Acidithiobacillus ferrooxidans ATCC 23270: one gene and its partner. The protein of the gene in region 1 interacts with the protein of each later gene in a pairwise test. Links are inferred from orthologs where the notes say so. Each region holds a gene or a part of one and is shown in the gene's direction. Other genes may lie near its edges.

Region 1 (5,815 bases):
TGAAATCACCAAAAAAGCCGTGCAGGAGGCCATTGCCCATCCCCGCGAAATCGCCATGGATCTGGTCAACGCCCAGCAGGCGCGCCGCGCCCTCGATTATCTGGTGGGCTTCAACCTGTCACCGCTGCTCTGGCGCAAGGTGCGTCCGGGGCTCTCCGCGGGACGGGTACAAAGTGCCGCCCTGCGCCTGATCTGTGAGCGCGAAAACGAAATCGAGGCCTTCGTCAGCCGCGAATACTGGACCATCGCCAGCCGCCTGCAACACGCGGGCAGCGCGTTCACCGGCCGCCTGACCCACTGGCAGAATAAAAAGCTCGAACAGTTCGACATCGCCGACGGTGACCAGGCCCAGGCCATTCGTAGCGGCATGGAAGACGACCTCGGTCGCCAGGCACTGCGGGTCCGGGAAGTGGAGCGCAAAAGCCGGCAACGCCAGCCGGCCGCGCCCTTCACCACCTCCACTCTGCAGCAGGAAGCGTCGCGCAAGCTCGGCTTCAACGCCAGCCGGACCATGCGCGTTGCCCAACAGCTTTATGAAGGCATCAATATCGGCAACGAGACCGTGGGCCTCATCAGTTATATGCGTACCGATGCCGTCAATCTCGCCGAGGAGGCCATTGCCTCGATCCGTACTTTTATCGATGGCTACTACGGCAGCGAATTTGTCCCCGAGACGCCGCGCCGCTACAAGACCAAAACCAAGAACGCCCAGGAAGCGCACGAAGCCATCCGTCCTACGGACATCGCGCGCACCCCGGAATCCCTCCAGGGGGTGCTGGAACGCGATCTCTGGCGCCTGTACGATCTGGTCTGGAAGCGCAGCATTGCCTGCCAGATGGCGCCGGCCCGCCTCGATCTCGTCGCCGTGGATATGGATGCCGGGACACACTGGACCCTGCGCGCCAACGGCTCCACGGTGACCTTTCCCGGCTTCATGGCCGTCTATCAGGAAGGCAAGGACGACGGCGACGAGGATGAGAGCAACCGCATCCTGCCGCCCCTCGATGTCGGCGATGAACCTCTGGTGCTCGGCATCGATCCCGAACAGCACTTTACCGAGCCCCCTCCTCGTTACAGCGACGCCACCCTGGTCAAAACCCTGGAAGCCCACGGTATCGGCCGACCATCCACCTACGCCAGCATCATTCAGACTCTGCAGAACCGCGAATACGTCGCCGTCGAGCAGCGCCGATTCCATCCTACCGACCTCGGCCGGGTAGTCGGCCGGTTCCTGATCAACCACTTTGAACGATATGTGGACTACGGCTTCACCGCCAGCATGGAAGATGAACTGGACGCCGTCTCCCGCGGCGAAAAGCAATGGCAACCCGTCCTCAGTGCGTTCTGGAGCCCCTTCCGCGCGCTGCTCGACGAAAAAGCCAACGTCAGCCGCGCCGAAGCGACCAGTGAGGCGCTGGAGGAAGCCTGCCCCCAATGTGGCAAGCCCTTATTCCTGCGCCTCGGGCGCCATGGGCGTTTCGTGGCCTGTTCCGGTTATCCCGAATGCAACTATACCCGTCCGGTAGACGGGCCGCGCGAACCCGCCGAACCCGTAGGCCGCGATTGTCCCGATTGTGGCAAGCCGTTGGTGTACAAAACCGGGCGTTATGGGCGTTTCATCTCCTGCAGCGGCTATCCGGAATGTAAACATATCGAACCACTGACCCAGCCCAAGTCATCGGGCGTCACCTGTCCCCAGTGCGGTGAGGGCGAACTGGTCGAAAAACGCAGCCGCTACGGCAAGGTTTTTTATTCCTGCAATACCTACCCCAAATGCACTTACGCCGTCTGGGGACCACCGGTGGCACGGCCCTGTCCGCGTTGCGGCTGGCCCATCATGATCGAGAAAAGCGGCAAGCGGCTGGGAGAGCAGCTTGCCTGCCCGCAGAGCGAATGTGCTTTCCACTTCCCGGCAAACGCCAGCGACGCGGAAATCGCCGCCCTGCTGCCCGGATACAGCCCGCCGCCGCCCCGCGAAAAGCGCGCGCCCCCGGCCAAGAAGGCTGCTCCCGCCCGCAAAACCACAGCGAAAACGGCCAAAAAACCGGCCACGGAAGCCACGGCGGTTGCCGCCCAAAAAACCGCGAAAGCCAAAACGACGAGCGCCGCGGCAAAAAAACCCGCCGCTTCCAAAGCCAGGGGCCCGTCAGCCGGCGAAGGCAAGACCTCCCCATCCCGTAAACGCGCCGCGAAAGGTGCCAGCGATTCATGACCTACGTCGTTACCGAAAACTGTATCCAGTGTAAATATACCGATTGCGCGGAGGTCTGCCCGGTGGAGTGCTTCCACGAAGGGCCGAACTTTCTCGTCATCGATCCCGTTGAGTGTATAGACTGCGCTGCCTGCGTGCCCGAGTGCCCGGCCGACGCGATCTTCGCAGACGACGAGGTACCGCCCGATCAGCGCGACTTTACCGCCATCAACGCGGAGCTTGCCCGAGACTGGCCGGTCATCCTCCGTAAAAAAGCGGCTTTGCCGGATGCGGAAACCTGGAATGGCAAGGGCGACAAGCGCCCTTTGCTGCGACGCTCATGAAGCGATGCGCGCCGATGTTTCACGTGAAACATGGCTAACCCCCGCTCCCCCGGCACGGAATCCAGCGCACCCCTACGCGTGTCAGGGGGCGTTTTCACCCTCTCCATCCTCCATCTGGAAAGCAATAATCCACAGCAGCTCGCCCAACGCATCGCCGAAGAGCATCGTCGCCACCCAGCGGCCGCCGATTTCCATCGCCATGCACCGGTGGTCCTGGATCTGAGTGCCATACCCGAAGAAGCGCCTTTGGCTTTGCCCGAAATCCTGGAGGTATTGCGCGCCGCCAACTGGTTCCCGGTCGGTTTGCGTAATGCCGCGCCCGGCCACCAGGCTCTGGCGCAAGCGCTGCACCTTCCCGTTTTGCGGGGCCAGGAGCGTAACGCCGCCCTGCAACCGGAGACGCCGCCGCCAGCGCAACCCGTCCCCGCAAATCCGGGCGGTCTGATTATGGATCACCCCATACGCGGTGGCCAACGCAGCTACGCCCGCGGTGGCGATCTCGTCTGTCTTGCCGCCGTCAACGCCGGCGCCGAGATCATGGCCGACGGCAACATCCACGTATACGGCCCCTTACGTGGCCGCGCCCTTGCCGGTGTCAACGGGCAGGAGACAGCGCGAATTTTTTGCATGAGCCTGGAGGCGGAACTGGTTTCTGTCGCGGGTCTCTACCGGACGCTGGAACCTGGCTATCCCCTCTGGGGCAAAGCGGCACAGATTTACAGCCGCGACGAGCAATTGCATATTACGGCTTTAAACATATAAATCCTGGAGAAAAGAACCGTGGCCAAAATCATTGTCATCACTTCCGGAAAGGGTGGGGTCGGCAAAACCACCACCAGCGCCGCCTTTGCCAGCGGCCTCGCCCTGCGTGGCTATCGTACCGTCGTCATCGACTTCGACGTGGGTCTGCGCAACCTCGATCTGATCATGGGTTGCGAGCGACGGGTCGTGTACGACCTCATCAATGTCATCCAGGGCGAGGCCAAATTGCAGCAGGCGCTCATCAAGGATAAGCGCTGTGAGAACCTCTACGTGCTGCCCACGTCCCAAACCCGCGACAAAGATGCCCTGACCACCGAAGGGGTAACGGCGGTCATGGATGAACTGCGCAAGGATTTCGACTATATCGTTTGCGATTCACCGGCGGGGATCGAGTCGGGTGCGCTCATGGCGCTCTACCATGCCGACGAAGCCATTGTGGTCACCAATCCGGAAGTCTCCTCCGTCCGCGATTCCGACCGTATTCTCGGCATTCTCGCCGCCCGCTCGCGGCGGGCGGAACAGGGGGAGGAACCGGTGAAGGAGCATCTCCTCCTCACCCGTTACTCCCCCAAGCGCGTCGAGGATGGGGAAATGCTTTCTCTGGGCGACGTGAAGGAGCTGCTGCGCACCCCCCTGCTGGGCGTGATCCCCGAATCCGAAGTGATCCTCCAGGCCTCCAATCAGGGCATACCCGCCATTCACATGGAAAACAGCGATGTGGCAGAGGCCTATAAGGACGTCGTCGCCCGCTTCCTCGGTGAAGAGCGCCCCCTGCGCTTTATTCAGCCGGTCAAGGTGGGGTTCTTCAAACGACTCTTTGGAGGCTGACATGTCCTTTCTTGATTACTTCCTCGGTTCCCGCAAAAAGAGCGCCAATGTCGCGAAGGATCGTCTGAAACTGATCCTCGCCCACGAGCGGGATGCCGACGGTCCCGACTTCCTGCCGGCATTGCAGGAAGAACTCCTGGCGGTGATCGCCAAATACATTCCCGTGGACAAGGAAAACATCAAGGTGAGCATGGAACGGCGGGGAGATTTTGAAGTGCTGGAATTGAACGTTCTTTTCCCGGATCAGCACTGAGCACGGCAGCCACTCAAAAACTATAAGCAAGAGGTCGGTGGCCCGAAACCGACGTGGTAACCCCGTAAGTCAATGCGATGACTTGCTGACGATAAGCCAGAACCAATAGGGCACGATGAGAACAAAAAGCGTCCTTGGTGAAAATTATGGGGGTGATGCCTTTCATGTGCACGTGGTACAAGGAGATTGTAGAGCTGTATTGATATTGCATTGCCCGGATGGGCCACCGGAGCTACGGGAGAATATCGGCTTTTCCAGAACGGTGATGCGTCACATTTTGGAAGAATGCATATCCCGATTGACGTTATTCTGTGGAAAGTTGGAGAGGCACCATGGACCAGGTAGACAAAATTCTTGAGCGCGACTGGGACGCTGCAAATCAGCGTGGACAGGAGACGCTTGCCGCTGGCCCGCTGGCGGTGTCCGCCTACTATGACCAACCTACGGGAAAAGTCGTTGTCGAGCTGAACAACGGCGTTGGCCTGCACATCCCACCGGCGTTGATTCAAGGCATGGAGCATGCCACCCCCGCAGACATGGCAGAGATCGTCATAGAAGGGCATGGCATTGGGTTACGCTTCCCGCGGCTGGACGCTGATCTGTACGTCCCCGCATTGGCGCGGGGGGTTCTCGGCGCATCCGCATGGATGCGTAGCCTTGGACGGAAAGGGGGTATATCAAAAAGTCCCGCCAAGGCAGAGGCAGCCAGAAAAAACGGACGGCTTGGCGGACGTCCGCCATCAACGGAAAAGAAGGCCGTACCGTAATAACGGGATGAGGGGGTCCACTATAGACCGCCCCGACTTCCTGCCGGCATTGCAGGAAGAACTCCTGGCGGTGATCGCCAAATATATCCCGGTGGACAAGGAAAACATCAAGGTGAGCATGGAACGGCGGGGATAACCGCCGAGTTTAGGATCACCAGTCAGTACGTGACCGTTACCGTAATGGTGTCGGTGTAGGCGCCGGGGCTTGGATTTTGCAGGGCAGGAATCTGGCCGTAGACGGTGGCGCTGCCAGAGCAGGGTATGCCCAGGAAACTAATTAGACAATTACCACTGACCGTCGCGGTGCCGCTTGTACCGTCGCCCCATACCGTAGTATGCCCGGAATCGGTATAGAGTTGGTAGGATAAATAGGAGTTTCCGGAGGCCATCCGTCGGTTGGAAAAGCTGCCACCGCTGTTGACACCCGCATTGAGCGCGATCGTCCAATTGAACAACAGCCCAAGGGTAGCGCTACAACTGACCGTCACTGTGCCGGTGGAATTCGAGGCGGCGGACGGCACATAGGTTCCGAACGCAACGCCGGTGGCGGTAACGCTGCAGGCCGCATCGACCGCCGTCGGCGCAAAAATCAGCAGTGCGGCTAAAGCGAGCTTCCGTTTCATGGTCCGTCCTTCCGGCAGGTTAGGGGGCCAATCGATGGAATCGTGCC
Region 2 (4,428 bases), 1.4 Mb from region 1 along the record:
GATCCTGCCGCAAGCTTACCGGCAGCCAATATTACCAGCCGGAGTCGTTTGGCAGCCTGTGTCGCGACGGCGGCAGCGCTCCACACAAGGTGAGCGTGATGAGTACGCTGCGCGAGCATGCTTTGACGGGTACGGAGACCGCCCCTGGAAACCGCGTGACGGGTACGGAACGTGGAGTTTGCGCCAGTGTGACGGGCACCGAATCTGCTGGACTGGCTCAGTATCAGGCCTGCAACCGCAAACCCGTTCCTACACCGGAAAAAGTCGGCGTGACGCACACCTGGCACGAACAGCCGGTATCCGGCACGTCGGTGGAACGCAGCCCCAAGGTCACCGGGGATGAATATGGCGGTTGCCAGCCTGTCACGGGCACGGAATACGCGGGTCCCGATCAGTACGCGGCATTTTGTGCCTCGGACCACCAGGCCACAGCACAAGCACTGATGGCAAAACAAAGTGGCGTCGCCGATGCGATGATGACCGGCATCCGGCTGGGACCGGACAACAAAGTGACCGGATCTGCTCGTGGTGAAGGGCAGGTTTTGAGTGGCACCCCTTATGCGGGCACTGATCAACGGGCACTGCACAAGAGTGGAAATGGGACGCGGATGCATCCACTCACCCGTGGCCCAGCCGATGCGCCGCATACGGCAGTCGCTGCCCCGGAGGTGGCAGCAGTCCGCGGAAATTTTAGCGTCACGACTCCCGCGCGCAGCGCGCAGGAGAGACCGCTCAACCGAGTTACCGGTATTGCCTATGGCGCAGTGGGACGTATTACCGGTCCGGTGAATCTGGCGGCTGGTCTGGTTTCCGGCACACCTGAGTTCCGTTATCGCGATGAGGCCTATGGTGCCGTGCCAACGACCGCCGCAACAGAAGTGCCGCGCAGTCGCCTCACCGGAGACGGGCACGAGGGCGGTTTTGCCATCACGGGGGCGGCATGGAGGCGCAATGAAAGCATTACCGGCACCGAAGGCACATCCACGCGCCGCAACCAGACCTTGCGTGGAGATCAACGCGGTAAGGTGCTTGGGGCTTCCCAGATGAAAGACCGCGAGCGGCCGGCGTTGCCGACCAGCCGAGTGACCGGCAGCAGCGGCAACGATGCCAAAGGCTCTCCGATCACCTATTCCGGCGGTGCACGAGGTTGATGTGATACCGACGGCGACTGTACGCCCACACACGCAGCATGGACCAGAGATTGCGATGAATACGAGAAACCGTCCCGGGCGGCATGTGAGCCCTCAGCCAGGAGTAAACCGACCACCTTACGGTCTGGGTACGCCGGCCAGCACGCTGCAAGCGCGGCCGCAGAAACCGGTATTTGCGGCGCGGGACCTTGTACTCAGCCCGAAGAGTGCACCCAACCCGGCCTGCTCGTCGGATCCGGCACGGCCTTGTCGGCACCCGCTCACCAATGAGTTGGAGAACCACCGCCTGCTGGCCCACGAACAGGCGGTGAAGGGGCACTTCGCAGCCATCATTCCGGCGCTAAAGCACCTTGCCGCCCAGCAGCATGAGGCCGATTTTCTCGAACGCGCACAGCGCGTTGCCCACACGGATCTTGGCTTCCTGTTACCGGCAGGAATTCTGGAGGATGCCTGGATAGCTAACCTGGATATGCGCGCGCTGTATGGGGCGTGCGTCATGCACACCATTCGCCTGATGGCGGAGCAAACGCAGGCCGTGCCGCAGAATTCAGACGAGGTGACTTCGTTCTTGCTCGACTGTGGCTACCACGCGGTGGATATCACACCGTGCTCGGACGGGCGGCTGAAGGGCTTGGTGCGCTACATTCTGCGCTTGCCCGATGACGCGGTGCGCAGCCGCAAGGCTTACGCCGGGGCCATGTTCGACGTTGAGGCCAATGTCAAACGCTGGATCGAAACCGAACTGATGCGCTATCGCGAAGGCCGTCCGGTGTCTGCCGATGCAGGTACGCGGTACCTAAAAATAGCGGTCTACCACTGGAGCAGTTCCGACCCCGCCCACGAGGGTTGTGCGGCGCATCACAGCAGCGAGAGGGATGCTGCAGAAGCAGGCCTGGGGCGGTTGCGTGAATTTCGTCAGGCCATCGAAAACAGTTTTTGTTGCGGTGCCTCGGTCGACACCTTACTGATTGGTGTCGATACGGATACCGACGGCATTAAAGTGCATGTGCCCGACGCGGATGGCGAAATGAGTTTATATCGCTGCGTCAGCAATCTGACGTTATATAAAGACACGGTTAACGATGATGCCAGCAATGCACGACTCAAGGTGTATCAGGCAATTCAAGCCGCCAGCGCTACGGACGGATGGGGCAAGGGCAACGGCGAACCACACGAGGGTATGCGCCGACTCATTGCCACGCTTCTGATCAACAACCTGTCGCAGATTGAGTATGTATGCGGCAACTGGGGTGGGCGCTACCCGGACATCGGCCATAACGAGCGATTCATCAGCGTGGGGGATGGATTTGAGGAATTCCAGGTACGCAACCTGGCGTATTTCGTTTACTTGCACACGGTGGAAGAAGGAGGGCCGGATCTGGACGTGGGCCTTCAGATTTTTAGCACGCTTAATGTCCTGCATGGATTACCCGTGCCTGTGGCGATTCATTTCCGCTATGACCGTCGCGTGCCCGGCAGTCGCGAACGCACTGTAGAACGCTGTCAGCGGGTCAAAGCCGCGATCGAGGCGCGCTATGCGGAATTGCATCGGCAGGGTTTGCTGGTCTGCGGCATGACCGTGCAGGACAAGCCCCCGGGCAGCCCGATCGAACCGGTCGAGGCGAATGGTGCCTCAGCATTACGGAGCGCACGATGAAGATTTGTCAGGTGGAAAAAACCCTGGTTTCGACCAACCGGATCAAGGAAATGGGGCATCGCCCACTGTTGGTGGTAAAGGAAAAAGGCGGTGCAAGAAGCATCGCCGTGGATGCGGTGGGATGTGTTTCTGGCGACTGGGTGATTTGCGTGGGTTCATCCGCAGCGCGCGAAGCGGCGGGCAGCAAAGACTTTCCGAGCGATCTTACCATCGTCGGCATCATCGACCACTGGTCGGAAGATTAGGATATCCGATATGGACATTATGCGCGTCGTCTCTGATCTCGTGGCCACCCGGAGAATACCCGGGCTGCAGAATGCATCGCTCCGGGTACTCACCGATGCGAAAGGTCGGATCAGCGTGGCCGCCGACCCAGTAGGTGTGCCACCAGGCAAATGGGTGATTGCCGTGAGCGGTTCGGCAGCCCGTTACGCTGCGGGAGATTACCGGATACTGACAGACCTGACCATCGCCGGGATCATTGATCATTGGGACCCCAGCGGTAGCCAGACAGGAAACTAACCATTTTTTTAACCCAAAAGGAGTAGTGGACATGGCAAACGTAAGCGGAGTGGCACTGGGTATGATCGAGACGCGCGGCCTGGTGCCGGCGGTTGAAGCGGCAGACGCGATGACCAAGGCGGCAGAAGTGCGTCTGGTGGGTCGCCAGTTCGTGGGCGGCGGCTACGTCACCGTGCTGGTGCGCGGTGAGACCGGTGCGGTAAATGCGGCAGTACGCGCCGGAGCAGATGCGTGTGAGCGTGTCGGTGACGGACTGGTAGCCGCCCACATCATCGCCCGCGTACACAGTGAAGTGGAGAATATTCTGCCCAGCAGCCCGGTGGAATGAGCAGTATTACTTGAGTCAACTGAACCAGAGAAGGAGTAATGAAAATGGCAAACGTCAGCGGAGTGGCACTGGGTATGATCGAGACGCGCGGCCTGGTGCCAGCGATTGAAGCGGCAGACGCGATGACCAAGGCGGCGGAAGTGCGTCTGGTGGGCCGCCAGTTCGTGGGCGGTGGGTATGTCACCGTACTGGTGCGCGGTGAGACCGGTGCGGTAAATGCGGCGGTACGCGCCGGAGCAGATGCGTGTGAGCGTGTCGGTGACGGACTGGTAGCCGCCCATATCATCGCCCGCGTACACAGTGAAGTGGAGAATATTCTGCCCAGCAGCCCGGTGGAATGAACCGTATTATCCGAATCAACCGAACCGGAACATGGAGTGATGGAAATGATAAATGTCAGCGGAGTGGCACTGGGTATGATCGAGACGCGCGGCCTGGTGCCGGCGATTGAGGCGGCGGACGCGATGACCAAGGCGGCAGAAGTGCGCCTGGTGGGCCGCCAGTTCGTGGGCGGCGGCTATGTCACCGTGCTGGTGCGCGGTGAGACTGGTGCGGTGAATGCGGCGGTACGGGCAGGGGCGGATGCGTGTGAGCGTGTTGGCGACGGACTGGTGGCCGCCCATATCATCGCCCGCGTGCACTCAGAGGTAGAAAACATACTACCGAAGACGCCCGATGCCGGTGACAGCGGCCTGGATGGCGTGGTCAGGCAGTCACTCAGCTAGCGCCGGCGCGGCCATGGCGAACGATCCGCGAATGACGGGCTACCT

The links.
Region 2: the proteins of minC (region 1) and AFE_RS07835 interact in binary tests that used the Escherichia coli proteins (3 or more experiments, as listed by UniProt). The link is inferred for Acidithiobacillus ferrooxidans ATCC 23270 from one-to-one orthologs.

Annotation. Positions count from the first base shown.
Region 1 is NC_011761.1:12,014-17,828, reverse strand. What follows is about bases 1,704-4,431. They hold minC (septum site-determining protein MinC), read left to right. Parts: upstream 1,704-2,565; coding sequence 2,566-3,297; downstream 3,298-4,431. Other genes in these bases: minE (cell division topological specificity factor MinE), read left to right, coding at 4,127-4,378; minD (septum site-determining protein MinD), read left to right, coding at 3,316-4,125; fdxA (ferredoxin FdxA), read left to right, coding at 2,209-2,535; topA (type I DNA topoisomerase), read left to right, coding at 1,704-2,212. Outside these bases: more of topA, read left to right, coding at 1-1,703; AFE_RS00050 (DUF2442 domain-containing protein), read left to right, coding at 4,711-5,145; AFE_RS00040 (Csu type fimbrial protein), read right to left, coding at 5,304-5,768; AFE_RS00035 (fimbria/pilus outer membrane usher protein), read right to left, coding at 5,765-5,815. UniProt on the Escherichia coli protein: Cell division inhibitor that blocks the formation of polar Z ring septums. Rapidly oscillates between the poles of the cell to destabilize FtsZ filaments that have formed before they mature into polar Z rings. Prevents FtsZ polymerization.
Region 2 is NC_011761.1:1,456,587-1,461,014, reverse strand. What follows is about bases 1,430-4,428. They hold AFE_RS07835 (carboxysome peptide A), read left to right. Parts: upstream 1,430-2,804; coding sequence 2,805-3,053; downstream 3,054-4,428. Other genes in these bases: AFE_RS07810 (ferritin-like domain-containing protein), read left to right, coding at 4,397-4,428; AFE_RS07815 (BMC domain-containing protein), read left to right, coding at 4,045-4,383; AFE_RS07820 (BMC domain-containing protein), read left to right, coding at 3,703-3,999; AFE_RS07825 (BMC domain-containing protein), read left to right, coding at 3,362-3,658; AFE_RS07830 (carboxysome peptide B), read left to right, coding at 3,064-3,330. Also shown: AFE_RS07845 (CsoS2 family carboxysome shell protein), read left to right, coding at 1-1,151; more of AFE_RS07840, read left to right, coding at 1,207-1,429. UniProt on the Escherichia coli protein: Probably forms vertices in the bacterial microcompartment (BMC) dedicated to ethanolamine degradation. It may be involved in transporting positively charged molecules into and out of the BMC.